Skermanella sp. TT6: one gene and its partner. The protein of the gene in region 1 interacts with the protein of each later gene in a pairwise test. Links are inferred from orthologs where the notes say so. Each region holds a gene or a part of one and is shown in the gene's direction. Other genes may lie near its edges. The genes, in order: IGS68_RS03325 and dnaE.

Region 1 (14,531 bases):
CGGCGCTGCTCGTAGACGACCTTCCGCTGGTCGTTCATCACGTTGTCGTACTTGAGCAGGTTCTTGCGGATCTCGAAGTTGTGCGCCTCGACCTTCTGCTGCGCCTTCTCCAGGGCCTTGTTGATCCAGCTGTGGACGATCGCCTCGCCTTCCTTCAGGCCCAGGCGCTGGAGCATGCCGTCCATGCGCTCGGACCCGAAGATCCGCATCAGGTCGTCGTCCAGGCTGAGGAAGAACTTGGAGGCGCCGGGGTCGCCCTGGCGGCCCGACCGGCCGCGCAGCTGGTTGTCGATGCGCCGGCTCTCGTGCCGCTCGGTGCCGATCACGAACAGGCCGCCGGCCTCCTTCACGATCTCCTTGTCGCGCGCGATCTCGGCCTGGATCGCGGCCGCGCGGCGCTCGCGCTCGGCCGGATCCTGGATGTCGGCCAGCTCCACCGCCAGGCGCATTTCCAGGTTGCCGCCGAGCTGGATGTCGGTGCCGCGGCCCGCCATGTTGGTGGCGATCGTCACGGCGCCGGGCCGGCCGGCCTGGGCGATGATCTGGGCTTCCTGCTCGTGGTAGCGGGCGTTCAGCACCGCATGCGGGATCTTCTTCTTCTTCAGAAGGTCGGACAGCACCTCCGACTTCTCGATCGACACGGTGCCGACCAGGATCGGCTGCCTGCGCTCCCGGCATTCCTCGACCAGGATCGCGATGGCGTCGAACTTCTCGCGGCCGGTGCGGTAGACCTCGTCGTCGAAATCCTTGCGCTGGACCGCGACGTTGGTCGGCATCTCGACCACTTCCAGGCCGTAGATCTCGGCGAACTCGTTCGCCTCGGTCATGGCGGTGCCGGTCATGCCGGACAGGCGCGGATAGAGGCGGAAATAGTTCTGGAAGGTGATCGAGGCCAGCGTCTGGTTCTCGCGCTGGATCGTCACGCCCTCCTTGGCCTCCAGCGCCTGGTGAAGGCCCTCGGAATAGCGCCGGCCCTCCATCATGCGGCCGGTGAACTCGTCGATGATGATGACCTTGTCATCCTTGACGATATAGTCCTTGTCCCGCTGGAACAGGGTGTGCGCCCGCAGGGCTTGGTTGGCGTGGTGGACCAGGCTGACGTTCTGTATGTCGTAGAGGTTGCCTTCCGTCAGCAGCCCCATCTCGCGCAGGGTCTGCTCGACCTTCTCCGTGCCGGCCTCGGTCAGGCTGACGGCCCGCACCTTCTCGTCCTTCTCGTAGTCCTCCGCGGACAGGTGCGGGATCACCCGGTTGACCGCGATATAGAGCTCGGAGCTGTCGGTCGAGGGGCCGGAGATGATCAGCGGCGTGCGCGCCTCGTCGATCAGGATGCTGTCGACCTCGTCGACGATCGCGAAGTTGAACGGCCGCTGGACCATGTCCTCCAGCCGGAACTTCATGTTGTCGCGCAGGTAGTCGAAGCCGAACTCGTTGTTGGTGCCGTAGGTGATGTCGGCGGCGTAGGCCATCTTGCGCTCGAAATCGTCCAGCCCGTGGACGATGCAGCCGACCGAAAGTCCCAGGAAGCCGTAGATCTTGCCCATCCAGCCGCTGTCGCGCCGGGCCAGGTAGTCGTTGACGGTGACGACGTGGACGCCCTTGCCGGCGATCGCGTTGAGATAGACCGGGAGCGTGGCGACCAGCGTCTTGCCTTCGCCGGTCCGCATCTCCGCGATCTTGCCCTGGTGCAGGACGATGCCGCCCATCAGCTGGACGTCGAAATGGCGCTGCCCCAGGACGCGCTTGGCCGCCTCGCGCACGGTGGCGAAGGCGTCGGGCAGGATGTCGTCCAGCGTCTCGCCCTTTTCGAGGCGCTCGCGCAGCCAGTCGGTGCGCATCCGGAGTTCGTCGTCCGACAGGCCGGCTACCTTCGGCTCCAGGGCGTTGATGACCTCGACCTGCCGCAGCAGCGCCTTCACGGTGCGATCATTCGCGGTGCCGAAAAGTTTACGGGCAATAGCACCGAACATTGAAACCTCGGGTTAGAGCAAAGAACGGTTTGAGCAAGAAACGGCTGGCGCACGATCCAGGGCGCCCGCTCGGCATCGGCCCGGGCATGGCACGGCCTTGACATAAGAGTGCGCGCAATGCCTGTCAACAAGCCTGCGGCTGCACCACCCTTGCGCCCGGAGCCATGCGCCCGGCGGCACCCGCGGCCTTCGGCAGGTGCGGCAAGCGTCTTAAGCGATCGTTAAGCCGTGTGGGACAAAGATAAGCCCGCGGAGAGGCTTTTCCAACCGCGCAGTAGGCGCAGGCAGCCGCTCCCCCGTCGTTATTGGCCCTTAGAAGGAGGCAGCCGATGGTCGGCATGATGGAAGTCCTGGCCCAAGCTCTGCCCGCGGGCCTCAAGCGCACCGTTCCCGGGCCGGCCCAGCCCCCGGTTCCCGCCAGGTCGGACGCTCCCGCGCGCCGGGATGCCGTTCCGGAGGCGGCTTCCAGGGCGTCCCGGAGCGACGATGTCCCGGGCGCCGCACCCGAGGCCGGCGCCGAAGCCAGGACGAATTCCGGAAGCGTCAAGGTCGAGCTCTCCGCGACGGCCATGCGGCTCTCCCAGGTCGTCAGCGAGAATTCCCGCCTCGCGCGGACCCCCCTGTCGGTCGGACGCGCCCGCGATCCCGAGCGGCCGCTGGACGCCATCCTGGACAAGGTGCGCGAGGACCTGATCAAGGTGTTCCGCATGTTCGGCCATTCCGCGGAGGAAAGCCAGAAGGCGGCCGAGGCGGTCGCCGGCAAGGCGCGGGAGGCGGCGGCCCGCGGCCCGGCGCCCGCGCGCTCGCCCGAGCCGGGGCAGGCTTCGACCAGCGTCTCGCTGGTCTTCCAGTCGGTCAACCTGAAGATCTCCAGCGAGTCCGGCAAGGTCGAGGCGTCGATCGAGATGGTCCGCCTGGACGCCGGCATGACGACCGGGGCCGCCCTCGCCGTCGGGCTGCTGGGCGGCGGCCAGGGCGACGCCGGCGCAGGCGGTGGTGGCGGCGGCGGGGGCGGCGGCGGCATCCGGCAGGTCGATCCGCTGGTGCTGGACCTGGACGGCAACGGCATCGACTTGACCACGGCGGAGACCGGCGTCCTGTTCGACATCGACGGCGACGGCGCGCGCGACCGGACCGCCTGGGTCGCGGGCAAGGACGCGTTCCTGGCGCTCGACCGCAACGGCAACGGCAGGATAGACGACGGCCGCGAGCTGTTCGGGGAGCAGAACGGCGCCTCCAGCGGGTTCGCCGAGCTTGCCCGCTTCGACCAGGACGGCAACGGCGTCATCGATGCACGCGACGCCGTGTTCAACTCGCTGATCCTGCTGCGCGGCGACGGCAGCATGTCGCGCCTGAAGGACGAGGGCATCTCCGAGATCCGGCTGGACCTCGCCATCCGGGTCGATCAGCGCCTGACCGGCGGCACCCTGGTCGGCCAGAGCGAGTTCGGCCGGGTCGACGGCCGCCGGGGCATGCTCGGCGACCTGCTGCTCGACGTGAAGATCTGATCCGGAGCCCGGCGCAGCCGCATGCAAATGTGTCATGCGGCTGTCATCCTCCTGCAATCCGGTGCGCCTAACGTCCGCGAACTTTTCTGAATGCGGAGATCCACCGGAATGCGCGCAAGCCTGCTCCCGATATCGGCCCTCATGATCGGCGCGCTGGCCGCCGTCCCCCTTCCCGCCGCCGCCCAGGCGCCCTCCGTGACCGTCCGGGCATATTCGAGCAGCGATCCGATCCTGACCCTGCGCAAGGTCGCCTTCGAGGGCGGCAAGACCCTGGACCTCTCCGTCGGGATCGGCAGCGGCGCGTTCCGCGGCAAGGGGGATCCCGCCGACATCTTCCACACGGTCAGCGACCGCGGTCCCAACTTCACCTGCGGCGACGCCGAAGGCATCGCCGGGGTCAAGGGCGAGCTGATCTGCGGCGACGTGAAGCGGGGCCGCATCTACCCGGTGCCGGAGTACAGCCCCTCGATCTACCGCATCCAGGTCCTGGGCGACGGGACCTTCCGCGTGCTCGACAGCATCTCGCTCAAGGATGCCCGGGGCAACCCGGTGGACGGCATGCTCAACCCGCTGACCGTCGCCTCGACCGAGCAGCCGCTGGACGCCAAGGGCGCCAGGCTGAAGCAGAACCCGGACGCCGTGGACGCGGAAGGCATCGTCCGACTGTCCGACGGCAGCTTCTGGATCGGCGACGAGAACGGGCCTTCCATCCTGCACGCCGCTCCCGACGGCCGCATCCAGGTCCGCCACGTCCCGGCCGGGACCGAGAAGGATTATGCCGGCGCCGGGTACGAGGTGAAGGGCACGCTGCCGGCCCTCCTGGCCAGGCGGGCGCTGAACCGCGGCATCGAGTCCATGGCGGTCTCCGAGGACGAGAAGTTCCTGTATTTCGTCCTGCAGAACCCGCTGGCCAATCCGGACAACGATACCTACGCCGACGCCGCCAACGCCCGGCTGTTCAAGCTGGACCGCGCGACCATGCAGGTCGCGGGGGAGTATGTCTACGTGATGGAGCCGACCTCGGCCTATCGGGGCGAGGAGAAGAAGAAGCAGAACACCGTGCGCATCAGCGAGCTGATGCACCTCTCCGGCGACGACCTGCTGATCCTGGAGCGGACGGAGCGGACCACCAAGATCTTCCGCATCGCCCTGGCCGGCGCCACCGACATCAAGGGCGGCAAGTGGGACGACGCGGCCACGGCCCCCTCGCTGGAGCAGGCCGACCTCGCCAGGGAAGGCATCGTGCCGGCCGCCAAGGCCCTGGTGCTCGACACCGCGGCCCATCCCGGGATCCCGCCCAAGGTCGAGGGCATGGCCCTTTTCGGCGACGGCGCGCTGATGCTGATCAACGACGACGATTTCGGCATCGAAGGCAAGCGCACCGCGGTCGTCAAGGTGACCGGACTCGGCCTGGACGCCCCCGGCGCAGGCAAATAAGGCGGCCGTCCGGACGATCCATGGCGGCGCTGTGGCGGGGTTCGGGCAATTGCCGGACCCCGGCAGTCCCGCCTTGCAAGCCGCCCCAAGCCGTGCTTAATCGCTGCGAAAGGGAAAAAGTGCGTGCGACTGCGGATTGCTGGCGCATGTCGCCGCGCCCGTCATTCCGCTGAATAAGGAACTTCTCATGCTCGCACGAGTCCTCCGCGTAGCCGCCGTCTCGCTGGCGCTCGGCGGTGCCGGCTTCGCCGCCCTGGCCCAGACCGGCACGACTCCTCCGGCGGATGCCGGCACCGGCGCCGGCGAGGATCCGGTGGTTGCCAAGGTCAACGGGGCCGAGATCAAGCGCTCCGAGGTCATGCGCACGATCGCGTCGCTGCCGCCGCAGGTGCAGCAGATGCCGGTGCAGATGATCTTCCCCGCCGTGATCGACCAGATCATCAACGGCAAGCTGGTGGCCGAGGCCGGCTACAAGAACAACGTGCAGAACGATCCGGAAGTGGCGGAGCGGATGAAGCGCGCCGAGGAGCGCATCGTCCAGGAGCTCTATCTGACCCAGGAAGTCCAGAAGCGCATCACCGCGGAGCGCCTCCAGGAAGCCTACAACCAGTTCAAGCAGGAGAACCCGCCGCAGGACGAGGTCAAGGCCAGCCACATCCTGGTCGAGTCCGAGGACGCCGCCAAGGCGATCATCGCCGACCTCAAGAAGGGCGGCGATTTCGCCAAGATCGCGGGCGAGAAGTCGACCGACAAGGCCGCGGCCCAGCAGGGGGGCGACCTCGGCTTCTTCACCAAGGACCAGATGGTCGAGCCGTTCGCCAACGCCGCCTTCGCCATGAAGCCGGGCGACGTCAGCGAGACCCCCGTCCAGACCCAGTTCGGCTGGCACGTCATCAAGGTCGTCGAGCGCCGCCAGAGCACCCCGCCGACCTTCGAGGAAGTTCAGGAGCAGCTCCGCAGCCAGGTTTCGGAACAGGTGATCGGCGAGCTGGTCGAGGACCTGCGCAGCGACGCCAGGGTCGAGCGCTTCCAGATGGACGGCTCGCCGATGCCCGAGCAGCCCGCCGCCACGCCCGGTTCCGCCGCCCCGGGCGCCGCCCCGGCGCCCAGGCCGTAACTTACCGACACTTCCACGACCCGAAAGCCACGACCACCATGGCACCGACCATCTCTCCCCTTGCACCCGGCGACTTCCCTTGGATGCCGGCAATATCCGGTGTCCGGCTGGCCACGACCAATTGCGGCATCCGCTACAAGGGCCGCGACGACCTGATGGTCGCCCTGCTCGACGCCGGCACGACGGTGGCCGGCGTGGTCACGCGGTCGCTGACCGCCTCGGCGCCGGTCCACTGGTGCAAGAAGAACCTGGCGGGTGGCAGCGCCCGGGCGATCGTGGTGAATTCGGGCAATTCCAACGCCTTCACCGGCAAGGCCGGCGAGGCGTTCGTCCAGGCCACGGTGGATGCGGCGGCCGCGCTCGCGGGCTGCGAGCCCGGCGAGGTGTTCGTCGCCTCCACCGGCGTGATCGGCCAGCCGATCCCGGCCGACGCCATCGCCCGGCACCTGCCGGGGCTGGCCAATTCCTTCGACGCCAACGGCTGGTTCCCGGCCGCCAAGGCGATCATGACGACCGACACCTTCGCCAAGGGCGTCACCCGCACGGCCAGGATCGGCGATACCACGGTGACCCTCAACGGCTTCGCCAAGGGCTCCGGGATGATCGCGCCCGACATGGCGACCATGCTGGGCTTCGTCTTCACCGACGCGGCGATCGCCGCCCCGGTCCTCCAGAAGCTGCTGGCGGAGGCCAACGAGCAGTCGTTCAACTGCATCACGGTGGACGGCGACACCTCGACCAGCGACACCGTGCTGCTGTGCGCCACCGGCCGGGCCGGCAACAAGCCGGTCACCAAGGCCGGCGACAAGTCGCTGGCCGACTTCAAGGCCCAGCTCAACGCGCTGATGGTCGACCTCGCCCAGCAGATCGTCCGCGACGGCGAGGGGGCGACCAAATTCGTCACCGTCCGGGTCGAGGGTGCCGCGTCGGACAAGGCGGCCAAGCGGATCGCGCTGAGCATCGCCAATTCCCCCCTGGTCAAGACCGCCATCGCCGGCGAGGACGCCAACTGGGGCCGCATCGTCATGGCGGTCGGCAAGGCGGGCGAGAAGGCCGACCGCGACAAGCTGCGGATCTCCGCCGGCGGCGTGCTGATCGCGGCCGACGGCATGGAGGTGCCCGGCTACGACGAGACGCCCGTCGTCGAGCACATGAAGGGCCGCTACATCGACTTCCTGGTCGAGCTGGGCATCGGGTCGGGCGCCGCGACGGTCTGGACCTGCGACCTGACCCACGGCTACATCGACATCAACGGCAGCTACCGGAGCTGAGCCGAAGGTGACGCTTCTTCCGGGTGGATCCCCATGAACTGCTTCGACCCCGACTCGACTCCGGAGCCCGGCAAGCCGGTGCTTCTGGTGGTCGCGGTGGCCCTGGTCGATCCGGACGGCCGCGTCCTCCTGGCCCAGCGGCCGGAGGGCAAGTCGCTCGCCGGCCTGTGGGAGTTCCCCGGGGGCAAGGTCCATGAGGGGGAGAGCCCGGAATACGCGCTGGTCCGCGAATTGCGGGAAGAGCTGGGGATCGAGACGGCGGGAAGCTGCCTCGCCCCCTTCACCTTCGCCTCGCACCGCTACGAGAGCTTCCACCTGCTGATGCCGCTCTATGTCTGCCGCGTCTGGCAGGGCACGGTCGCCCCGCTGGAAGGCCAGTCCCTGGCCTGGGTGCGGCCCAACGACATGGGCAAATACCCCATGCCCCCGGCCGACAAGCCCCTGGTCGCGATGCTGCGGGACCTGCTGTAGGATACGGCGTTTCATCCGCACAAGGTGCTCTTGGTTTGTAGGAGATCACGATGGGCATCAACGCGCGATACAGCGATGCCAGGACCGAGCTGACCGAGCGTGTGACCTTCAGCCGGGAGGAGGCGGAGCGCGCCTTGAGGAACAGGATCCGCGAAGGCGACCTGTCGGTCATCGATTATCTGACGAAGCACAAGGGCTACCGGGAAGAGCACGCGCAGGCTCTCGAACCGAAGTTCCGCGCCGCGATCTGCGGGGCCGAAGCGCCATAATCCCTGTATGGGAGAAGGGCGTCCGGGCGGCATAGCCCATCGACCCGCCGGGTCCGATCGGCTAAGTTCCCGCCTCCCGTGTCCACAGAAGCGCCCGATCCCATCATGACCGCCAAAGTCGGCAACCCTCTCTTCCGCGACATGCCCACCACCGTGTTCGAGGTGATGTCGCAACTGGCCCTCAAGCATCGGGCTATCAATCTGGGGCAGGGGTTTCCCGACGACCGCGGCCCGGCCGACGTGCTCCGGGCGGCGGCCGACGCGCTGCTGGACGGCTACAACCAGTACCCCTCCATGATGGGAACGCCGGAGCTTCGCCAGGCCGTCGCCGCCCACGCCCGCCGGTTCTACGGGCTGGAGGTGGACTGGGCGCGCGAGGTCCTGGTGACCTCCGGCGCCACCGAGGCGCTGGGCGCCTGCCTGCTGGGGCTGATCGAGCCGGGCGACGAGGTCGTCCTGTTCGAGCCGATGTACGACAGCTACCTGCCCATCGTCCGGCTGGCCGGCGGCATTCCCCGCATCGTGACGCTCAAGGCGCCGGACTGGAGCTTCACCCGCGAGGACCTGGAGCGGGTGTTCGGCCCGAAGACCAAGGCGCTGGTGCTCAACAACCCGCTGAACCCCGTCGGCAAGGTCTATTCCCGCGCCGAGCTGGAGCTGATCGGCGAGTTCATGCGGCGCTTCGACGCCTACGCGGTCTGCGACGAGGTGTACGAGCACCTGGTCTTCGACGGCGCCCGCCACATCCCGCTGATCACGATCCCGGGGCTGCGCGACCGCTGCCTGCGGGTCGGCTCCGCCGGCAAGACCTTCTCGCTGACCGGGTGGAAGATCGGCTACGTGACGGGGGTGCCGGAGCTGCTCCAGCCCGTCGCCAAGGCCCACCAGTTCATGACCTTCACGACCGCGCCCAACCTCCAGGCCGGGGTCGCCTATGGCTTGGCCAAGGAGGAGGCTTATTTCACCGGACTCGCCGCGTCGATGCAGGCCAAGCGCGACCGGCTGGCCGCCGGCCTGCGCGAGGCCGGGCTGTCGGTGCTGCACAGCGGCGGCACCTATTTCCTGATCGCCGACATCTCCTCCACCGGATTCGACGGCGACGACGTGGCCTTCTGCCTGAAGCTGACGGAAGAGGCCGGCGTCACCGCGATCCCGGTCAGCGCCTTCTTCGCCGAAAGCCCGGTGCGCAATTTCATCCGGTTCTGCTTCTGCAAGCAGGATGCGCTGCTCGACGAGGCCGTCGCCCGGCTCAAGCGCTATTTCTGAGGCGCATTTGAATGATTTGCGCCATAATCCGGCGCCATGATCCAGCAGGTGCCGCACGGCGCCTGCTGGTTATTTTTGTCGGCTTCGGGGTTTGTCGTTTCATGCGCATACTGCGTCCGTTCGGGCTCGCTCTCGCCATGGCCCTTGGGTGTCCGGCGGCCGCTCCGGCACAGCAACCCGCACCGGACCCGGTCCCGGAACCTGCTGCCTTCGGTGTCGCCGGGGTCGAGATCCTGGCGGAGCGCGACGTTCCCCAGGCCTGCTTCACCTTCACCCGCCCGCTGGGGAAATCCTCCCGGACCGACTACGCCGCGCAGGTCGAGGTCGAGCCGCCCGTGCACGTCGCCGCGGTCGCCCGCGGCGCCACCCTCTGCCTGGAAGGACTGGAGCACGGCGCCGTATACGGCGTGACGCTGAAGCAGGGGCTGCCGGGAGCCGACGGGGCGGCGCTGGGGGAAGCCGCGCGCTTCGACGTGGCGGTGCCGGACCGCAAGCCCATGCTGGCCTTCCGGGGCGCCGGCTACGTCCTGCCCCAGGTCGGCGCCGAGGGGCTGCCGCTGCGCACCGTCAACGTCGCGCGCGCCCGGCTCCAGGTGCTGCGCATCGAGGACCGGTCCCTGGTCGAGCAGATCCATTACGGCCGGATCAGCCAGGCCCTGACCGAGCTGGACGTCGGCGGCATCGTGGAGCGGAGCGGCACCCAGGTCTGGCAGGGCGAGATGGCGACCGGCGACCGGCGGAACCAGGCCGTCGTCACGCCCTTCCCGGTGGAGGCTGTCGTCGGCGCCTCGGTCGGCGCGCTGAAGCCGGGCGTCTATCTCGCCGTCGCGGGCAACGCCGACCGGGAGGGCGAGTCGTGGGAGGCCAAGGCCACCCAGTGGTTCGTCGTCTCCGACCTGGGGCTGACCACCTTCGCGGGGGAGGACGGGCTGCTGGTGTTCGCCCGCAGCCTGACCACCGCCGAGCCCGTGCCGGGGGTCGAGCTCCGCCTGCTGGCGCGCAGCAACGCCGAGCTGGGCAAGCTCGCGACCGGGCCGGACGGCATCGCCCGCTTCCCGCGCGAGACCCTGCGCGGCACCGGCGGCGGCGCGCCGCAGGCGGTCTTCGCCTATGGCGCGTCCGGCGACATGGCGTTCCTGGACGTGGCCGCCGCGACCGACCCGTCGGAACGCGCCGGCCCCGGCGCCGACGCGTCGCCCCTGGACGCCTGGCTCTACACCGACCGCGGCTTCTACCAGCCGGGGGAGACGGTGTTCCTCAACGCCCTGCTGCGCGATTCCGGCGCCGCCGCGGTCGAGGGGCGCGCCCTGACCCTGAGGATCCTCCGCCCCGACGGGTTCGAGGTCGACCGGCGGCAGGCGGCCGACGCCGGGGCCGGCAGCTACCGCCTCGGCCTGGAGCTGCCGCGCCCCGCCGCGGCCGGGCAATGGTCCGTCACCGCCCACCTGGAGCCGGACGGCGCGCCGGTCGGCCGCGTCGATTTCGCGGTGGAGGACTTCGTGCCGCCGCGCCTCGACGTCGGCCTCGCCGCCGACCGCGACCATGCGGATGCCGGCGGCACTCTCGCGCTCCGGATCGACGGCCGGTACCGCCGGGCGGGGCCGGCGGCGAAGCTGCCGGGCGAGCTGGCGGTGACGCTGCGCCGCGCGGCCGAGCCGTATCCCCGCTTCGCCGGCTACCGTTTCGGCCTGGTCCAGCAGCCGTTCGAGCCGCTGCGGACCGACGCGCCGGGCTTCGTCACGGGTCCCGACGGGGTGGCGCGGGTCGAGCTCCGCCTCCCCGAGCCGCCGGACACCAGCCAGGCGCTGGAAGCCGTGATCCAGGGCACCCTCTACGACATAGGCGGCCGTCCGGCGGTGCGCGAGATCGCCCTCCCGGTCCGGCACCAGCCTTTCGCGATCGGGATCAGGCCCCGCTTCGGCGGGGACGCCGTGCCGGAGGGGGCCACCGCCACCTTCGACGTGGTCGCGGTCGGGCCGGACGGCGCGCCGCTCGACCGGCCCTCCCTGTCCTACGAGCTGTACGAGGAGGAATACGACTACGCCTGGTTCGAGGCGGACGGCCATTGGGATTACCGGGCGCAGGTCAAGGACAAGCGGGTGACCGGCGGCACGCTCGCGGTCGCGGCGGAACCGCCCGCCGACGGCCGCGCCGCGATCGAGCAGCCGGTCGGCTCCGGCCGCTACCGGCTGGAGGTTTTCGATACCGGAACGGGCGTCGCGACCAGCCTGCGGTTCTCGGCCGGCTGGTGGGTCACGCCGACCGCGGGCGAGCGCCCGGACCAGGTGGACGTGGCGGTCATGCTGCCGAAATATTCCGGCGGCGAAACGGCCAAGGTCTTCGTCAAGCCGCCCTACCAGGCCCAGGTGCTGGTCGCCGTCGCCGGGCGGGCGGTCCACCAGACGGTGCTGCGCCGGATCGGGCCGGAGGGCGCCTTCCTCGATGTCCCCGTGGATCCGTCCTGGACCGCCGGGGTCCATGTGGTCGCCACCGCCTTCGCCCCGGCGGAGCCGGCCCACGGCGCCGCGTCGCGCCGGGCGGTCGGCAGCGCGTGGCTCGCGGTCGATCCGGCGCCGCGGCGTCTCGACGTCTCGATCGCCGCCCCGGCCGACCTGGCTCCCCGGGGCCGGGTCCGCGTCCCGGTCACGGTGCGCGGGGCGGAGGAGGGCGCGCAGGTCCGCCTGACCCTGTCGGCCGTGGACGACGCCATGCTCCGGCTGACCGACTTCGCCGCTCCCGATCCGGCGATGCACTATCTCGGCCGGCGACCGCTGGAGGTCGACCTGCGGGACGTCGGGGGACCGCTGGCGGACCGGAACGGCGCCATGGCCGCGACGGGCGCGCGGCCGGCCATGGTCCCGCCGGTCCGGCGCCGGCCGGGCGACCCGCCGCCGCCGCTCCGGAGGGAGATGACGGCCCTCCATTCCGGAATCGTGACGGTCGGCCCCGACGGCACGGCGGAGGTCCCGCTGGAAATCCCCGACTTCGACGGCCGGCTGCGGCTGATGGCGGTCGCCTGGACGCCGGGCAAGGTCGGCAGCGCCACCGCGACCGCCGCCGTCCGCGACTCCCTCCTGGTCGAGCCGGGGCTTCCCCGCTTCCTGGCGCCCGACGACGTGGCGCAGGTCTCCCTGACCCTGACCGACCGGGGGCAGAAGGGCGGCGACTATGCGCTGCGCTTCGCCACCGGAGGGATGGTCGAGCTGCGCTCCGGCGGCGAGGTCGCGCTCCGCGGGGTCCGGCCCGGCAAGCCGGTGACGGTGCCGCTGACCATCGCCGGCACCGGAGTCGGCGCCGGACTGGTGCGGGTGGAGATCACCGGCCCCGACGGGCTCGCCGTGACCCGGGAATGGGCGGTCGGCGTGCGCCGTCTCCAGCCCGCCGTCTCGCGCCGCCGGGTCGAGCTGATCGAGCCCGGCCGGAAGTCGGCCGTCTCGCCCGACGCGGTTCCCGAGCCGGTGGCGCTCCGCCGCGAGACGGTCGGCGTCATGCTGGCGGTCGGGACCATGCCCGACCTGGACCTTCCCGGACTGCTGCTGTCGCTCGACCGCTACCCCTATGGCAGCGCCGAGCAGATCACCAGCCGGGCGATGCCGCTGCTCCAGCTCGGCCCCGTGATGGCGGCGCTGGAGATCGCCTCCGAGGCCGAGGTCCGCCAGCGCGTCCAGCGCGCCATCGACCGGCTGGTTTCCGTCCAGCGGTCCGACGGCGCCTTCGCCATGTGGTCGCCCCAGGGACCCGGGGAGCTCTGGCTGACCTCCTACGCGCTCGACTTCCTCGGCCGCGCGCGCCAGGCCGGCTACCGGGTGCCCGAGATGCCCTGGCGCAAGGGCGTCGAGTGGCTGAACGGCGTGCTCGACAATGCCTGGTTCGACGAGGCGGAACTGGCGGCCCGGGCCTACGCCCTCTACACCCTGGCGGGCAGCAAGGCGGTCGATCCGGCGGAGGCGCGCTATTTCCAGGAAACCCACTGGAACGCCCTGCCGACCCGGCTGGCCCGCGCCCAGGTCGCGGGGGCGCTCGCCCGGCTGGGCGACGCCGACCGCGCGGCGGAAGCCTTCGGCCGGCTCGACCGCGCCCGCGCGGAGCCTGCCGGCATGCGCGATTTCGGCTCGGAACTGCGCGACCAGGCAGCATTGATCGCGCTTCTGGCCGAGGCCGGCGGCGGCCGGGACCGGCTGGCCGGGCTCGCCCAGCAGCTCGCTACCCTGCTGGCCGACGCCGAGGCGACCAGCGCCCAGGAGCGGGCCTGGGTCCTGAACGCGGCCGCCGCCCTGGCGTCCAAGGCGGGGGAGACGAAGATGGTGCTGGACGGCCAGCCCGTGACCGTGCCCGGCGCGCTGTACCGCCGGCTCCGGCCCGATGCCCCGGCGATCCCGGTGGAGAACGCCGGCGCCGTGCCGCTCTACCGGTCGGTCACCCTGGCGGGGGTTCCGGCGAGCCCGCTGCCGGCCGATGCCGAGGGTTTCGCCATCCGGCGCACCATCCTCGGCACCGACGGCGCCCCGGTCGATCCCGCCGGGGTGGCGAAAGGCAAGGTGCTGGTGGTGATCCTGGAGGGCGAGAGCCTGCGCGAGGAGGAGCACCAGGCGCTGGTCGTGGACATGCTGCCGGCCGGGCTGGAGATCGAGAATGTCCGGCTGGCCGACAGCGGGCAGCTCGGCGACCTGTCCTGGCTGGGCGATCTCAGCGCCGCAAACCACGTGGAGTTCCGCGACGACCGTTTCGTCGCCGAACTGGACCTCACGCCCGACCGGCCCGCCTTCCGGCTGGTCTATCTGGCGCGGGCCGTGGTCCCGGGCGACTACGCCCTGCCCGGAGCCTATGTGGAGGACATGTACAGCCCCAACCTGTTCGCCCGCGGCCCCGCCGGGCGGATGGTGGTGGGGGAGGAGTAGGGCGCGCCGCAGGATTTGGCGCCGGGATTGCCGCCGGGACTAGGCCCCCCTCGGGCCGGCGCCGGCGTGCCGTCCGCCGGCCCGTCGGCGGGAGGCGATGAAAAGGATAGCCGCCATCACCGCCATCACCGAGCCGAGGCCGATGTAAAAGGCGATGGCGATCCCGATCGTGGCGGTGCCCATGAGTACGAGCAATAGGAGCCACACTCCCAGCGCCACGATAGCGCGGTCGGACATCTAACACCCCTGCAACTCTGTCTCTCTTGCCCCGACTATAGGCGCATGGATTTCGGGCTGCGCGTGGCAAGCTGTCGCTGGCTCGCG
Region 2 (15,620 bases), 2.1 Mb from region 1 along the record:
ACGCGGTCCCGGACGACGTGAAGGCGCTGGGGAACAAGGCGATCGAGGACATCAAGTCGGGTGCCCTGCATCCGTTCACCGGCCCGATCAAGGACCAGTCCGGCAAGGTCGTGATCGCCGAGGGCAAGACCGCCACCGACCAGGAGATCCTGTCGATGGCCTACTACGTGGAAGGCGTCCAGGGCACCCTGCCCAAGTAACCTGCCCAGGTAAGCGCTGCCTGCCGGGGGCGTGCGACGCGCCCCCGGCATGGACTTGCCGCCATGGACTTGTCCGGCGCTATTCCCTACAGTCCGCTCCGATCGGACTGGCCATGGGCCGGTCGTCCCCGAGCCCCGTGAGAAGTCGAATGCGGTTGTCCGCCTATTTCCTGCCCACCCTGAAGGAAAACCCCAACGAGGCGCAGATCGTCTCGCACCGGCTCATGCTGCGCGCCGGCATGATCCGGCAGACCAGCGCCGGCATCTATGCCTGGCTGCCGCTGGGGTTCCGCGTGCTGAAGAAGATCGAGCAGATCGTGCGCGAGGAGCAGGACGCCGCGGGCGCGCAGGAATTGCTGATGCCGACGATCCAGCCGGCGGAGCTGTGGAAGGAAAGCGGCCGGTACGACGATTACGGCAAGGAGATGCTGCGCATCCGTGACCGGCACGAGCGCGAGATGCTGTTCGGCCCGACCAACGAGGAGATGATCACCGACATCTTCCGGTCGGCGGTCAAGAGCTACCGCGACCTGCCGCGGAACCTCTATCATATCCAGTGGAAGTTCCGGGACGAGATCCGCCCCCGATTCGGCGTGATGCGGGGGCGCGAGTTCCTGATGAAGGACGCCTACTCCTTCGACCTGGATCAGGCCGGCGCCCGCCGTTCTTACCAGAAGATGTTCCTGGCCTATCTGCGGACCTTCGCTCGGCTCGGCATGAAGGCGATCCCGATGCAGGCGGACACCGGCCCGATCGGCGGCGATCTCAGCCACGAGTTCATCATCCTGGCGGAAACCGGCGAGAGCGGTGTCTTCTGCGACAAGGAGTGGCTGGACCTGAATGTCCTGTCCAGAGCACCCGGATTCGACGACGACCTCGCGCCGTTCTTCGAGAAATACACCAGCATCTACGCCGCCACCGACGAGAAGCACGATCCCGCCACCTCGCCCCTTCCGCCGGAGGAGCTGGTGAACGCCCGCGGGATCGAGGTCGGCCACATCTTCTATTTCGGCACCAAGTACTCGGCCCCGCTGGGCGCCGTGGTCGCCGGGCCGAACGGCGAGCAGGTCACCCTGGAGATGGGGTCGTACGGCATCGGCGTGTCGCGGCTGGTCGGCGCGATCATCGAGGCGAGCCATGACGAGGCCGGCATCATCTGGCCGGACAGCGTGGCGCCCTTCAAGGTCGGCCTGATCAACCTGAAGACCGGCGACGCCGAGTGCGACCGCGTCTGCGACGAGCTGTACCGCGACCTCAACGCCGCAGGCGTCGAGGTGATCTACGACGACCGCAACGAGCGGGCCGGCGGCAAGTTCGCCGACATGGACCTGATCGGCATCCCGTGGCAGCTGACCGTCGGTCCGCGGGGGCTGAAGAGCGGCGTCGTCGAGCTGAAGCGCCGGGCCACCGGCGAGCGCGAGGAACTGTCGCGCGACGCCGCCCTGGCCAAGCTGACCGCTTGAGACCGGCACGCACCGCCCATCAGTCCAAGAAGGCCTTGCAGGCATGATCTTCGGCGCTTTCGAACGCATGGTCGCGATGCGGTACCTCCGCGCGCGGCGGCAGGAAGGCTTCATCTCGGTGATCGCGGCGTTCTCGCTGCTGGGCATCGGGCTCGGCGTCGCGACGCTGATCATCGTGATGGCCGTCATGAACGGCTTCCGGTCGGAACTGCTGGGCCGGGTGCTCGGCCTGAACGGCCACATGAACGTCTACGCGATCCAGGGCCCGCTGCCCGACTACCAGCCGCTCGCCGACCGGCTGCGGCAGGTGCCCGGCGTCACCTCGGTGACGCCGACCGTCGAGGCGCAGGCCCTGGTCACCGTCAGGGGCGTGTCGTCCGGCGCCATCGTCCGAGGGATCGCGCCGGAGGATTTCCGGGTCCGGCCGACCGTCTCCAACCATATCGTGCGGGGGTCGCTCGACCGATTCGAGGACGAGAACGTGGCGATCGGCATCCGGATGGCGCAGCGGCTGGGGCTCGCCGTCGGCGACCAGCTCACGCTGATCAGCCCGCAGGGGAACACCAGCGCCTTCGGGACGGTGCCGCGCATGCGGGCCTACACGATCGGCGCGATCTTCGACGTCGGCATGTTCGAGTACGACAACAACTTCATCTTCATGCCGCTGCCGGCCGCGCAGGTCTTCTTCCGGGTGCCCGACGCGGTGACGACGCTGGAGCTGATGGTCGAGCAGCCCCGGCTGATCTGGCAGTACCGCGGGCCGGTGCAGGAGGTGCTGGGCGGTCGGGCGCGCCTGGTGGACTGGCAGCAGTCCAACGCCAGCTTCTTCAACGCCCTTCAGGTCGAGCGGAACGTCATGTTCCTGATCCTGACGCTGATCATCCTGGTCGCCGCGTTCAACATCATCTCCAGCATGATCATGCTGGTGAAGGACAAGGGCAGGGACATCGCGATCCTCCGCACCATGGGGGCGACCCGGGGCATGATCCTGCGCATCTTCTTCCTGGCCGGCGCCAGCATCGGGGTGATCGGCACGGTCTTCGGCCTCGTCCTGGGCGTCGCCTTCGCCGACAACATCGAGTCGATCCGGCAGGTGCTGCAGAACCTGCTGGGCACCGAGCTGTTCTCGGCCGAGATCTATTTCCTGACGCAGCTCCCGGCGGAGATCGACTGGTCCGAGGTGGCCCGGGTGGTCCTGATGGCGCTCGGGCTGTCCTTCGGCGCCACCATCTATCCGGCGTGGCGGGCGGCCAAGCTCGATCCGGTCGAGGCGCTCCGCTATGAATGAGACGACGAACGGGCGGGCCGAGCCCATGATCCGGCCCATGATCCAGATCGACGGGGTCGTCCGGACCTTCAGGCAGGCGGGCCAGCCGCTAGAGGTGCTGCGCGGCGCGTCCCTCCAGGTCGCCGGCGGCGAGCTGGTGGCCCTGGTCGGGCCGTCGGGCGCGGGCAAGTCGACGCTCCTGCACATCGCCGGCCTGCTGGAGCAGGCCGACGGCGGCGAGATCCGCATCGCGGGAAAGCTGGCCAACACCTTGTCCGACGCAGACCGGACCTCCCTGCGCCGCCAGTCCATCGGTTTCGTCTACCAGTTCCACCATCTGCTGCCGGAGTTCAGCGCGCTGGAGAACATCGTGCTGCCGCAGATGATCTCCGGCATCTCGAAATCCGTGGCGCGGAAGCGCGCCATGGAACTGCTGGACCTGGTCGGCCTGGGCGCGCGGGCCGGCCACCGGCCGGCGCGCCTGTCCGGCGGCGAGCAGCAGCGGGTCGCGATCGCGCGGGCCCTGGCCAACCGCCCGAAACTGCTGATCGCGGACGAGCCGACCGGCAACCTGGACCACAAGACTGCCGAGGACGTGTTCGCGATGCTGGCGAACCTGGTCCGGGGCGGCGATTTCGGAGCATTGGTCGCGACCCACAACCTCGACCTGGCGGCCCGCATGGACCGGGTGCTCGAGCTGAGGGACGGCGTGCTGGTCCAGCACTGAGCTATGGCTTACCCTCTGGCCGGGGCGCACGGCGATGCCCCGGACCACGACAGCAGGGTTGCGCCATGGACCGCAGGATCATCGAGCTCTACGACGAGTATACCCACGCCCCGCTGGACCGGCGGGTCTTCATCAGCCGCCTGACCGCCCTGGCGGGCAGCGCCGCAGCGGCGGCGGCCCTGCTCCCCCTGTTGGAGAGCGACTATGCCCTGGCGCAGGTCGTGCCGGCGACCGACTCGCGGCTGGAAACCTCGCGCATCACCTGGCCGGGCGCGTCGGGCGAGCTGAAGGGCTATCTGGCGAAGCCCCAGGGAGCCGGCAAGCTGCCGGCGGTGATCGTGATCCACGAGAACCGCGGCCTCAACCCCCACATCGAGGACGTCGTCCGCCGCGTCGCGCTGGAAGGTTTCCTGGCACTGGGCCCGGACATGCTGAGCCCGCTCGGCGGAACGCCGGCCGACGAGGATCGGGCCCGCACGATGATCGGCCAGCTCGACGGCAGGCAGACCCTGGACGATCTGGTCAGGACCGTCGGAGTCCTTCAGAACCACCCCGGGTCGACCGGCAAGGTGGGGGCCATGGGTTTCTGCTGGGGCGGCGGCATGGCCGGCCTGCTGGCGACGGCATCGCCGGATCTCGACGCTTCGGTGGTCTATTACGGCCGTACTCCGCCGCTGGAGGCGGTGCCGAACATCCGGGCGAAGCTCCTGCTGAACTATGCCGGACTGGACGACCGCATCAACGAGAGCGTTCCCGCCTTCGAGGCGGCGCTGAAGGAGGCCGGCGTCGACCATACCCTCCACATGTACGAGGGCGCCAACCACGCCTTCAACAACGACACGGCTCCGGCGCGCTACGATGCGGCGGCCGCACGACTGGCCTGGACCAGGACCGTCGAGTTCCTGAAATCCAGCCTCGCCTGAACTGCCTTTCCGGCTCGGTCGAAAGGCTTAACTCTTGAACGCTATTCTCCGGCTCGCGGTGACAGATCCGCAGCGAGTCGGAAGTGGACCATATGGGCAAAGGGTCTTCGAGCAAAACCGTCAAACGGGACCTCTCCGTCGCATATGGCTTCGTCGACCCGCCCGATCCGTGGCCGTCGACCGGGAGCGGCGATCTCGCCGTCGTCGTTCCGCTGGCCGTCGCCGCGCTCACCGAGGACGAGCGCCTGTCGCTCGACCGTTTGCGGCGGAACGCTTCCGGAATCCCAAGATATCTTGTCGTTCCCGACGGGCTGGAGTTGAAGTTCGACCACGCAGACTTCTCCGTCGTCCGGGTGCCGGCGATCGCCATGGCGGGCATCGCCGCCTATAACCGGATGATGATAACGCCGTGGTTCTATCGGCTGTTCGCGGGATATCGATACATCCTGTTGTATCAACTGGACTGTCTGCTGCTTGGCAATTCGGTCGGCCGGTGGTGCGAGCGCGATTGGAGCTATGTCGGAGCGCCCTGGTTTGGCAACAGAGGTCCGGACGATCTCAAGTCGGTCGGCAATGGCGGCTTCTCGCTTCGCCGGATCGACCATATGCTGGCGGTGCTCGGAAGCGACCGCTTCGCTCCGCAATTCCGATTCGCGCAGCAGCGGCGTCACTTCTCCGGCTGGAAGCACCTGAAGGTCCTGGCGAACGGCTTGATCCGGGCGTGGTGCAACGGCGGCGGCTCCCTTGCGTCCCGATTCGCAGCCAGCTTCGAGCGGCCGGAGGACGAGTTCTGGAGCCAGTACGCGCCTTTCTTCATGGCCGGTTATAGCTTGCCGACCCCGCGCGAGGCGCTTGGTTTCGCGTTCGAGGACCGACCGCGCATCGCCTTCGACCTGACCGCCGGGCGGTTGCCATTGGGCTGTCATGCGTGGTCGCGGATGGATCGGCATTTCTGGCTGGAACGGCTCGCCGACCTTGAACAGCCGGCCAGAACGACCGGTGCCGCCGGGGAAATCGATGCTTGCGAGCGGGAGCCGGCGCTGTCATGAGACGCTCATAAGGGCGTCAAGCGAAACTTGCGCATGACGTTCGGTGCCGGTCTTGGCATGTTTGGCCACTTCGCTCAGCCCGACGCCCGAGTACAGCACCCGATGCCGATAGCCGACTTCGTCCACCTGCGCGTCCACTCCGCCTATTCGCTCTCCGAAGGGGCGATCAAGATCAAGGAGTTGGTCAAGATCTGCCAAAAGCAGGAGATGCCGGCGGTCGCGGTCACCGACACCGGCAACTTGTTCGGGGCGCTGGAATTTTCCCTGGCTGCCATGGACGCCGGCGTGCAGCCGATCCTGGGATGCCAGCTCGGTATCCGGCGCATGGGGCCGGCCGCGAACGGCGGCGGCAAGCCGGTGGGGAAGGGCGTGAACATGCCCGACCAGCTCGCGCTCCTGGTCCAGTCCGAGACCGGCTATCAAAATCTGACGAAGCTGATCAGCAAGGCCTTCATGGAGGGGGATCCGACCTCGGCGCCCCAGATCGCCCTGCAGGATCTCGAAGGCTTCACCGACGGTCTGATCGCCCTGACCGGCGGACCGTCCGGATCGGTCGGACGCCTGTTCGCCGAGGGGCACAAGCCCGCCGCGCGCGACGTCGCGGAGCAGCTGCGCCGCCTGTTCCCCGGCCGGCTCTATGTCGAGCTGATGCGCCACGGGCTGGAGGTCGAGGACCGCATCGAGCCGGATCTGGTCGACCTGGCCTATGACCTGGACGTGCCGCTGGTGGCGACCAACGACTGCTTCTTCTCGACCGAGGACATGTACGAGGCCCACGACGCGCTGCTCTGCATCGCCGAGGGCTCCTACGTGGTGGAGGCGGAGAGGCGGCGCCTGACGCCGGAGCACCGCTTCAAGACGGCCGCCGAGATGCGCGAGCTGTTCGCCGACCTGCCGGAGGCCGTGGACAACACCCTGGTCATCGCGCGGCGCTGCAGCTATCTGCTGAAGCCGATCAAGCCGATCCTGCCGGCCTTCCAGGCTGCGGCCGAGGGCGGCAGGACCGAGCCGGAGGAACTGCGCCACCAGGCCCACGAGGGTCTGACGATGCGGCTGGAGAAGCAGGTCTTCACGTCCGAAATGACGGCGGAACAACGCGCGGAGACCGAGAAGACCTATCGCGAAAGGCTCGACTTCGAGCTGAACGTGATCGAGAACATGAAGTTTCCCGGCTACTTCCTGATCGTCTCCGACTTCATCAAGTGGGCGAAGCGCCACGAGATCCCGGTCGGTCCGGGCCGCGGCTCGGGCGCCGGCTCGGTCGTGGCGTGGTCGCTGACCATCACCGACCTGGACCCCCTGCGCTTCGGCCTGCTGTTCGAGCGGTTCCTGAACCCCGAGCGCGTGTCGATGCCCGACTTCGACATCGACTTCTGCCAGGACCGCCGGGACGAGGTGATCCGCTACGTGCAGGGCTATTACGGCCACGACCGGGTCGCCCAGATCATCACCTTCGGTAAGCTCCAGGCGCGCGCCGTGCTGCGCGACGTCGGCCGGGTGCTCCAGATGCCTTACGGGCAAGTCGACAAGATCTGCAAGCTGGTGCCCAACAATCCGGCCAATCCCGTGACCCTGGGACAGGCGATCGAGGGCGAGCCGATGCTTCAGCAGGCCCGCGATTCGGACGAGACGGTCAGGCGCCTGATCGAGATCGCGCTCCGCCTGGAGGGGCTGTTCCGCCACGCCTCGACCCACGCGGCCGGCGTGGTGATCGGCGACCGTCCGCTGGACCAGCTGGTGCCGCTCTACCGCGACCCGCGCTCGGACATGCCGGTCACCCAGTTCAACATGAAGTATGTCGAGCAGGCGGGGCTGGTGAAGTTCGACTTCCTCGGCCTGAAGACCCTGACCGTGCTCCAGCGCGCGGTGGAGCTGATCACCGAGCGCGGCGACGTCATCGACCTGTCCAACCTGCCGCTCGACGACGTCAGGACATACGAGATGATGTCGCGCGGCGAGACGACCGGCGTGTTCCAGCTTGAAAGCTCGGGCATGCGCGACGTGCTGCGCCGCCTCAAGCCGAACCGGTTCGACGACATCATCGCGCTGGTCTCCCTCTACCGTCCCGGCCCGATGGACAACATCCCGACCTACATCGCGGTGAAGAACGGGGAGAAAGAGCCGGACTACATGCATCCCTGGCTGGAGCCGATCCTGAAGGACACCTTCGGGATCATGATCTACCAGGAACAGGTCATGCAGATCGCCCAGGTGCTGTCCGGCTACTCGCTCGGCGGCGCCGACCTGCTGCGCCGCGCCATGGGCAAGAAGATCCAGGCCGAGATGGACGCCCAGCGCAAGCTGTTCATCGACGGTGCCGTCGGCAAGGGCGTCGACGGGGAGCAGGCGGGCCTGATCTTCGACCAGGTGAACAAGTTCGCCGGCTACGGCTTCAACAAGTCCCACGCCGCCGCCTATGCGCTGGTCGCCTACCAGACCGCCTATCTGAAGGCCAATTACCCGGTGGAGTTCCTGGCGGCGTCGATGACGCTCGACCTGGGCAATACCGACAAGCTGAACACCTTCCGGCAGGAACTGGTCCGCCTCAAGATCCGCCTGCTGACCCCCGACATCAACAAGTCGAACCCCGTCTTCCGGGTGGAACTGCTGCCCGACGGCGAGCGGGCGATCCGCTACGCCCTTGCCGCCGTCAAGGGCGTCGGCATGCCCGCCATGGAGGCGGTGGTGAGCCAGAGGAACGAGGGTGGCCGCTATACGGACCTGTTCGACCTCGCCCGCCGGCTGGACACCAAGGTGATCAACAAGCGCCAGCTGGAGAACCTGACCTGCGCCGGCGCCTTCGACAGCCTGAACGGCAACCGCCGGCAGGTCCATGGCGGCATCGAGACGCTGATCCGCTATGCCCAGGCCGCGGCGGCCGAACGGGAGAGCGGGCAGTCCAGCCTTTTCGGCGGAGGGGGCGGAGTGACTCTGAAGGTGCCCGACCTGCCGAAAGTCGCGGACTGGGACCAGCTCGACCGGCTGGCGCACGAATTCAACGCGATCGGCTTCTACCTGTCGGCCCATCCGCTCGACGGCTTCGCCAAGCCGCTGTCGCGCCTGCGGGTGGTGAACTCCGCCGACCTGCTCAAGAAGGCGACCGGCGGTGGCTCGACCCGGTTCCCCATGGCGGGCGTGGTGATCAACCGGCAGGAACGGGTCGCCAAGAGCGGCAACCGCTTCGCCTTCGTGAGCCTGTCGGACTCCACGGGCGTCTACGAGGTGACCCTGTTCTCGGAACTGCTGGCGACCTCGCGCGAGTTGCTGGAGCCGGGCAAGAGCGTCGTCCTGATGGTCGACGTGCAGGTCATGGGCGAGGACATGCGGCTGACCTGCCATGACGTGAAGCCGTTGGAGGACGAGGTCGCCCGGGCCGCCGAGGGGTTGCAGATCATCCTCAGCCAGCCGGAAGCGGCCCCCCATCTCCGCAACATCCTGGACCAGATCGGACGGGGCCGCGGCAAGATATCGATCCTGGTCGATGTCGGCGGCATGCGGGAGGCCGAGATCGCGCTGCCGGGAGCCTATGCGGTCTCGGCGAAGGGCAGGGCCGCGATCAAGGCGATTCCCGGCGTGGCGGACGTGCTCGATCTTTAGGCGTTCCGCCCGGGCATGCCCCGCCCGATGCATGCGGATATGGTTGCCAAACGCGGGACGCCGGGCTATCTATCGCCCGTCGCAAAACCTCACGCGGGCTTGCGGTCCATCGGCCCACAGGCCGGCGGCCCGCTCCGGTGTTCACGTGTCGTGAACCACGCCCGCGGCGGAGCAACCGGAAAAGGACTGTTTTCCATGCCGATGCCTTCATTCACCATGCGCCAGCTCCTGGAAGCCGGCGTCCACTTCGGCCACCATACCCGCCGCTGGAACCCGAAGATGCAGCCGTACATTTTCGGCGTGCGCAACGGCGTCCATATCATCGACCTCGAGCAGACCGTCCCGATGCTGCACCGCGCCATGACCGCGGTCCGCGACGTGGTGGCGGGCGGCGGGCGCGTCCTGTTCGTCGGCACCAAGCGCCAGGCTCAGGAGAAGGTCGCCGACTCCGCTTCGCGCTGCGGCCAGTACTATGTCAACCACCGCTGGCTCGGCGGCATGCTGACGAACTGGAAGACCATCTCCCAGTCGATCAAGCGCCTCCGCGAGATGGAAGAGCGCCTTCAGGACACCAACATCGGCCTGACCAAGAAAGAGACCCTCCAGCTCACCCGCGAGCGTGACAAGCTGGAGCGGGCGCTCGGCGGCATCAAGGAGATGGGCGGCCTGCCGGACATCCTGTTCATCATCGACACCAACAAGGAGTCGATCGCGGTCCAGGAAGCCAACAAGCTCGGCATCCCGGTCGTCGCGGTGATCGACAGCAACTCCGATCCCGACGGCGTCGCCTTCCCGATCCCGGGCAACGACGACGCGCTGCGCGCGATCGACACCTACTGCGAGCTGGTTTCCGGCGCGGTGCTTGACGGTCTGCAGGCCGAGATGATCGCGTCCGGCATCGATGTCGGCGAGCAGGCCGAAGGCGTCGAGGAAGATCTTCCGGCCGACGAGGACGTCGTCGTCGCCGAGGCTGCCGACGGCGAAGCCGCGGTTTCGGAAGGCGCCCAGGCCTGATCCGTCAGATCGGGCAACCGGGCGCTTGGGTGCGTCCGGTTGCCCTTATTTGTATGTGCTGACCAGACAGATCATTCAGGAAGAGGTCCAAGATGGCCGAAATCACAGCCTCGCTCGTCAAGGAACTGCGCGAAAAGACCGGCGCCGGCATGATGGACTGCAAGAAGGCGCTGACCGAGACGTCGGGCGACCTTGAAGGTGCCGTCGACTGGCTGCGCAAGAAGGGCCTCGCCGCCGCCGCCAAGAAGGCCGGCCGGGTCGCCGCCGAGGGTCTGGTCGCCGTCGCGACGGCCGACACCGTCGGCGCCGCGGTCGAGGTCAACTCCGAGACCGACTTCGTCGCCCGCAACGACCGGTTCCAGGCATTCGCCAACCAGGTGGCGCAGCTGGCGCTCCAGGGCGACGGCACGATCGAGTCGCTGCAGCAGCAGGCTTTTCCCGGCACCGACCGCAACGTCGCCGACGAGGTCACCAACATGGTGGCCACGATCGGCGAGAACATGAACCTGCGCCGCGTCTCGCGCATCGCCGTCGAGCAGGGCGCCGTCGCCAGCTACGTCCACAACGCGCTGGCTCCGAACCTGGGCAAGATCGGCGTGCTGGTCGGCCTGGAGTCCACCGGCGACCGCGCCCGCCTGCTGGAACTCGGAAAGCAGATCGCGATGCACATCGCCGCCGCCCGTCCGGAAGCGGTGAACATCGAGGACGTGGACGCCAGCTCCCTGGAGCGCGAGCGGAGCGTCCTGGCCGACCAGGCCCGCGCCAGCGGCAAGCCGGAAGACATCATCGCCAAGATGGTCGAGGGCCGGCTCCGCAAGTACTATGAGGAAGTGGTCCTCCTGGAGCAGGTCTACGTCATCGACGGCGAGAACAAGGTCCGCAAGGTCGTCGAGGCGGTCGCCAAGGAAATCGGTGCCCCGATCAAGGTCGTGGGCTTCACCCGGTTCGTCCTGGGCGAGGGCATCGAGAAGGAGCAGTCCGACTTCGCCGCCGAGGTCGCCGCCCAGGCGAACGTCGGCCGCTGAGGCTCCCGGCGGCCGTCCCGCGGGGCGACCGCCGGCTCGAACGAGCGCTGGCTTGGGGATTACCTTTGATGACTGCGATGGAGGGGGCTATGCCCACCAACGCCCGGTATGGTCGCGTCCTGCTGAAGATTTCCGGCGAGGCGCTGATGGGCAATCGGGAATACGGGCTTGACCCCGAAATCGTCGACCGCGTCGCCGACGAGGTGAAGTCGGTCGTCGGCATGGGCGTCGAGGTCTGCCTGGTGATCGGCGGCGGCAACATCTTCCGCGGCGTCTCGGGCGCCGCGACGGGGATGGAGCGGGCGACGGCCGACTACATGGGCATGCTCGCGACGGTGATCAACGCGCTCGCGATGCAGAGCGCGCTGGAGCGCAGGGGCGTCCAGACCCGCGTGCAGTCAGCCATTCCGATGGCCAGCGTCTGCGAACCCTATATCCGGCGGCGCGCCGTGCGCCACATGGAGAAGGGGCGGGTCGTGATCTTCGGTGCCGGAACGGGTAACCCGTTCTTCACCACGGATACCGCGGCGGCGCTGCGGGCGTCGGAAATGGGCTGTGACGCGCTCCTGAAGGGCACCAAGGTGGACGGCGTCTACTCCGCCGATCCCAACAAGGATCCGGCGGCTCAGCGCTTCGAGACGTTGACCCACCTTGAGGTTCTGGCGAAGGATCTCCAGGTGATGGACGCGTCGGCCATTTCGCTGGCGCGCGAGAATAAAATTCCCATCCTAGTGTTCTCGATCCATACGGCCGGTGCCTTCGCCGAAGTCATGGCGGGGCGCGGCAAGTTCACGATCATCACGGAAGAGGGCTGAACTACCGTGGCCGACCCTGATATTGACTCGCTCAGCCGCCGCATGGACGGCGCCCTGGAGTCGCTGCGCAAGGAATTCGGCGGGCTGCGCACTGGCCGCGCCTCCGCCAGCTTGCTGGAACCGATCACCGTCGAGGCCTACGGCCAGCAGATGCCGCTCAATCAGGTCGGGACCATCAGCGTGCCCGAGGCGCGCCTGATCACGGTGCAGGTCTGGGACCGCGGCATGGTCAAGGCCGTCGAGAAGGCGATCCGTGACGGCGGTCTGGGGCTGAACCCCCAGACCGACGGCCAGAACGTCCGCGTGCCGATCCCGGACCTCAACCAGGAACGCCGGGCCGAACTGTCCAAGGTCGCTTCCCGTTACGCCGAACAGGCCCGCGTCGCCGTGCGCAACGTGCGCCGCGACGGCATGGACATGCTGAAGCGCATGGAAAAGGGCGGCGACATCAGCCAGGATGAACACAAAACCTGGGCCGACGAGGTCCAGTCCATGACCGACGCTCATATCAAGAAGATCGACGAAGCGCTCGCGGCCAAGGAAAAAGAGATCATGCAGGTCTGACCTCGATGCAGGGGACTTTGACCACGACGGGCATCTTGCCGCAGCATGTAGCGATCATCATGGACGGTAACGGCCGATGGGCGAAAGCCCGCGGCCTGCCGCGGACCGCAGGCCATCGCAAGGGCATCGAAGCCGTTCGGCGGACGGTGGAGGCTGCCCGCGAATTGGGCATCCCTTACCTCACCATGTTCGGGTTCTCGTCGGAGAACTGGCGGAGGCCGGAGGGCGAGGTCTTCGACCTCATGCAGCTTCTCCGGTTCTACCTGCGCAGCGAGATCGCCGAACTCCACAAGAACGGCGTCCGGCTGAGGGTGATCGGCGACCGCTCCCGCCTGTCCGGCGACATCGTCACCATGATCGAGAACGCGGAGGAGCTGACCCGCGGGAACCGCGCGCTCAATCTGACCATCGCGCTGAGCTACGGCTCCCGGCAGGAGATCGCGGGGGCCGCGCGGCAGATGGTCAGGGATGCGCTGGAAGGGCGGCTCCATCCCGAGGACGTGACCGAGGAGGCCTTCTCGGGCCGCCTGCTGACCCGCGAGATTCCCGATCCCGACCTTTTGCTGCGCACCAGCGGCGAGCAGCGGATCAGCAATTTCCTGCTGTGGCAATTGGCCTATACCGAGCTGGTCTTCGTCGATACGCTGTGGCCCGATTTCACGAAGCGCGATCTGGAAGATGCAATCCGAGAATTCAACCAGCGCGACAGGCGCTACGGCGCAGTCGGGACTCGGTAGAACGGGAAACCTGCGCACCAGGATCCTTTCCGCTCTGGTTCTCGGACCCGTCGTTCTTCTGGCTGTCTATCTCGGCGGCTGGGTCTTCGAAGTGGTGATCCTGACCTTCGCCGTCCTGGCGGTCGCGGAGTGGACCCGGCTGGTCGAGCCGGACCGCTCCCGGTGGATCGCTTCGCTGCCGGTGGCGGCGGTGGCGGCGATCCTCATCGCGGACTTCATCATGGGGGCGGCTGTGTCGCTCCTGCTGGCCGCGATCCTTACGGTGGCGCTGCTCGGCTATGCCTGGCTTTCGCATTCCGACCACCGGTGGCTCTTCTCCTTCGGCGTTCCCTACATCGTCTTCGGCAGCGTCTCCCTGATCTGGGTGCGGGGTCACCCGGAGGACGGACTGGGATTGCTCATCTACCTGCTGTTCTGCATCTGGGCGACCGACATCGGCGCCTACGCCGCCGGCAAGAGCATCGGCGGACCGAAGCTGGCTCCCCGCATCAGCCCCAAGAAGACCTGGGCCGGGCTTTTCGGCGGCATGCTGAGCGCCGCGGTGTTCGGGGGCGGCGTCGCGGTGGCGTTCGATGCCGAACTGCCCTGGCTGGCGGCCTTGCTGGCGATGGTGCTCGCCGTGGTCGGCCAGATCGGCGACCTGTTCGAGTCGGGTATCAAGCGCCGGTTCGACGTCAAGGACAGCGGGCGTCTCATTCCCGGACACGGCGGTCTGCTGGACCGCGTGGACGGACTTATCGTCGCAGCGCCGGTGTTCGCGCTGTTCCACGCGACTTTGGGGAAAGCTCTCGCATGGTGGTAGCAGGCGCGCGTATGTCGGAGCCGACCGGATCTCCCCGGCGCGTCACGATCCTCGGATCGACCGGTTCGGTCGGCCGCAACACGGTGGACCTGATCTCCCGGGATCCGGAAGCCTACGCGGTCGAGGCGCTGACCGCCGGGCGCAACGTCGCGCATCTGGTCGAGCAGGCCAGGGCGTTGCGGCCGGCGCTGGTGGTGATCGCCGATCCGGCGGGCTACCAGCCGCTGCGCGACGCGCTGGCCGGGAGCGGGATCGAGGTCGCCGCCGGGCCGGAGGCGGTGGTCGAGGCCGCCCGGCGGCCAGCCGACTGGGTGATGGCCGCTATCGTGGGTGCCGCCGGGCTGGAACCCACGCTGGCCGCCGCCCGGCGCGGCGCCGTCGTCGCCTTCGCCAACAAGGAATGCCTGGTCTGTGCCGGGCCCCTGATGATGGACGTGGTGCGGGACTGCGGTGCCACGCTGCTGCCGGTCGACAGCGAGCATAACGCGATCTACCAGGTGTTCGACTTCGAGCGGCGCGAGTCGATCCGGCGCCTGCTGCTGACCGCTTCGGGCGGGCCTTTCCGCCGGTCCTCCAGGGCGCAGATGGCCGAAGCGGGGCCGGAGCAGGCATGCGCCCATCCGACCTGGCAGATGGGCGCCAAGATCTCGGTCGACAGCGCCACCATGATGAACAAGGGCCTGGAGATCATCGAGGCGCACTTCCTGTTCGCCATGCCCGAGGAGCGCATCGACGTGGTGGTTCATCCGCAGTCGGTGATCCACAGCATGGTCGAGTATGTCGACGGCTCGGTGCTTGCCCAGCTGGGAACGCCCGACATGCGGACTCCCATCGCGTTCGCGCTGGGCTGGCCGAAGCGGATCCCCACGCCGGCCGCCCCGCTGGACCTGATCAGGGCCGGTACGCTGACCTTCGAGGCGCCGGACCCCCAGAAGTTCCCCGCCTTGCGCCTCGCCCGCCACGCCTTGCAAAGCGGCGGAGGCGCTCCTACAATTTTGAACGCGGCGAACGAAGTGGCCGTCCAGGGATTCCTGGAAAGGCGCATCGGCTTCCTGGATATCGAGCGCGTGGTCGAGCAGTCGCTGGAGCGGTTGCCACATTCGCGCCTTGATCATCTGGACGATGTGCGCCACATCGACGCGGAAGCTCGCCGTCGGGCGAGTGAAATCTTGGCCCGCTGCAGCGAATAGAACCTGAGCCGCGGGCGGCGGGAGAACCAATGGAATTCCTCACCGGTCTGTGGACCTACGTCATCCCTTTCCTGGTCGTCCTGACCGTGCTCGTGTTCGTTCACGAACTCGGGCACTACTGGGTCGCCCGCCGCAACGGCGTGCGCATCGAGACCTTCTCGATCGGGTTCGGTCCGGAGCTGTTCGGCCGCACGGATCGCGCGGGCACCCGGTGGAAATTCAGCGCGATCCCGCTGGGCGGCTACGT

Evidence for each region.
Region 2: the proteins of IGS68_RS03325 (region 1) and dnaE interact in binary tests that used the Escherichia coli proteins (3 or more experiments, as listed by UniProt). The link is inferred for Skermanella sp. TT6 from one-to-one orthologs.

Annotation. Positions count from the first base shown.
Region 1 is NZ_CP067420.1:707,785-722,315, forward strand. What follows is about bases 7,261-10,228. They hold IGS68_RS03325 (aminotransferase), read left to right. Parts: upstream 7,261-8,148; coding sequence 8,149-9,309; downstream 9,310-10,228. Other genes in these bases: argJ (bifunctional glutamate N-acetyltransferase/amino-acid acetyltransferase ArgJ), read left to right, coding at 7,261-7,303; IGS68_RS03315 ((deoxy)nucleoside triphosphate pyrophosphohydrolase), read left to right, coding at 7,337-7,774; IGS68_RS03320 (hypothetical protein), read left to right, coding at 7,825-8,043; IGS68_RS36130 (alpha-2-macroglobulin family protein), read left to right, coding at 9,411-10,228. In the rest of the region: preprotein translocase subunit SecA, read right to left, coding at 1-1,970; IGS68_RS03295 (EF-hand domain-containing protein), read left to right, coding at 2,300-3,478; IGS68_RS03300 (esterase-like activity of phytase family protein), read left to right, coding at 3,587-4,915; IGS68_RS03305 (peptidylprolyl isomerase), read left to right, coding at 5,103-6,032; more of argJ, read left to right, coding at 6,071-7,260; more of IGS68_RS36130, read left to right, coding at 10,229-14,207; IGS68_RS03335 (hypothetical protein), read right to left, coding at 14,247-14,444. UniProt on the Escherichia coli protein: Shows aminotransferase activity with methionine and histidine as substrates, and to a lesser extent also with phenylalanine.
Region 2 is NZ_CP067420.1:2,810,342-2,825,961, reverse strand. What follows is about bases 5,370-9,426. They hold dnaE (DNA polymerase III subunit alpha), read left to right. Parts: upstream 5,370-5,731; coding sequence 5,732-9,226; downstream 9,227-9,426. Other genes in these bases: rpsB (30S ribosomal protein S2), read left to right, coding at 9,422-9,426; IGS68_RS13295 (DUF5672 family protein), read left to right, coding at 5,370-5,629. Also shown: IGS68_RS13320 (BMP family ABC transporter substrate-binding protein), read left to right, coding at 1-200; proS (proline--tRNA ligase), read left to right, coding at 350-1,663; IGS68_RS13310 (lipoprotein-releasing ABC transporter permease subunit), read left to right, coding at 1,707-2,951; IGS68_RS13305 (ABC transporter ATP-binding protein), read left to right, coding at 2,944-3,657; IGS68_RS13300 (dienelactone hydrolase family protein), read left to right, coding at 3,723-4,580; more of IGS68_RS13295, read left to right, coding at 4,673-5,369; more of rpsB, read left to right, coding at 9,427-10,240; tsf (translation elongation factor Ts), read left to right, coding at 10,333-11,265; pyrH (UMP kinase), read left to right, coding at 11,355-12,080; frr (ribosome recycling factor), read left to right, coding at 12,123-12,644; IGS68_RS13265 (isoprenyl transferase), read left to right, coding at 12,650-13,381; IGS68_RS13260 (phosphatidate cytidylyltransferase), read left to right, coding at 13,323-14,183; IGS68_RS13255 (1-deoxy-D-xylulose-5-phosphate reductoisomerase), read left to right, coding at 14,174-15,373; RIP metalloprotease RseP, read left to right, coding at 15,403-15,620. UniProt on the Escherichia coli protein: DNA polymerase III is a complex, multichain enzyme responsible for most of the replicative synthesis in bacteria. This DNA polymerase also exhibits 3' to 5' exonuclease activity. The alpha chain is the DNA polymerase catalytic subunit.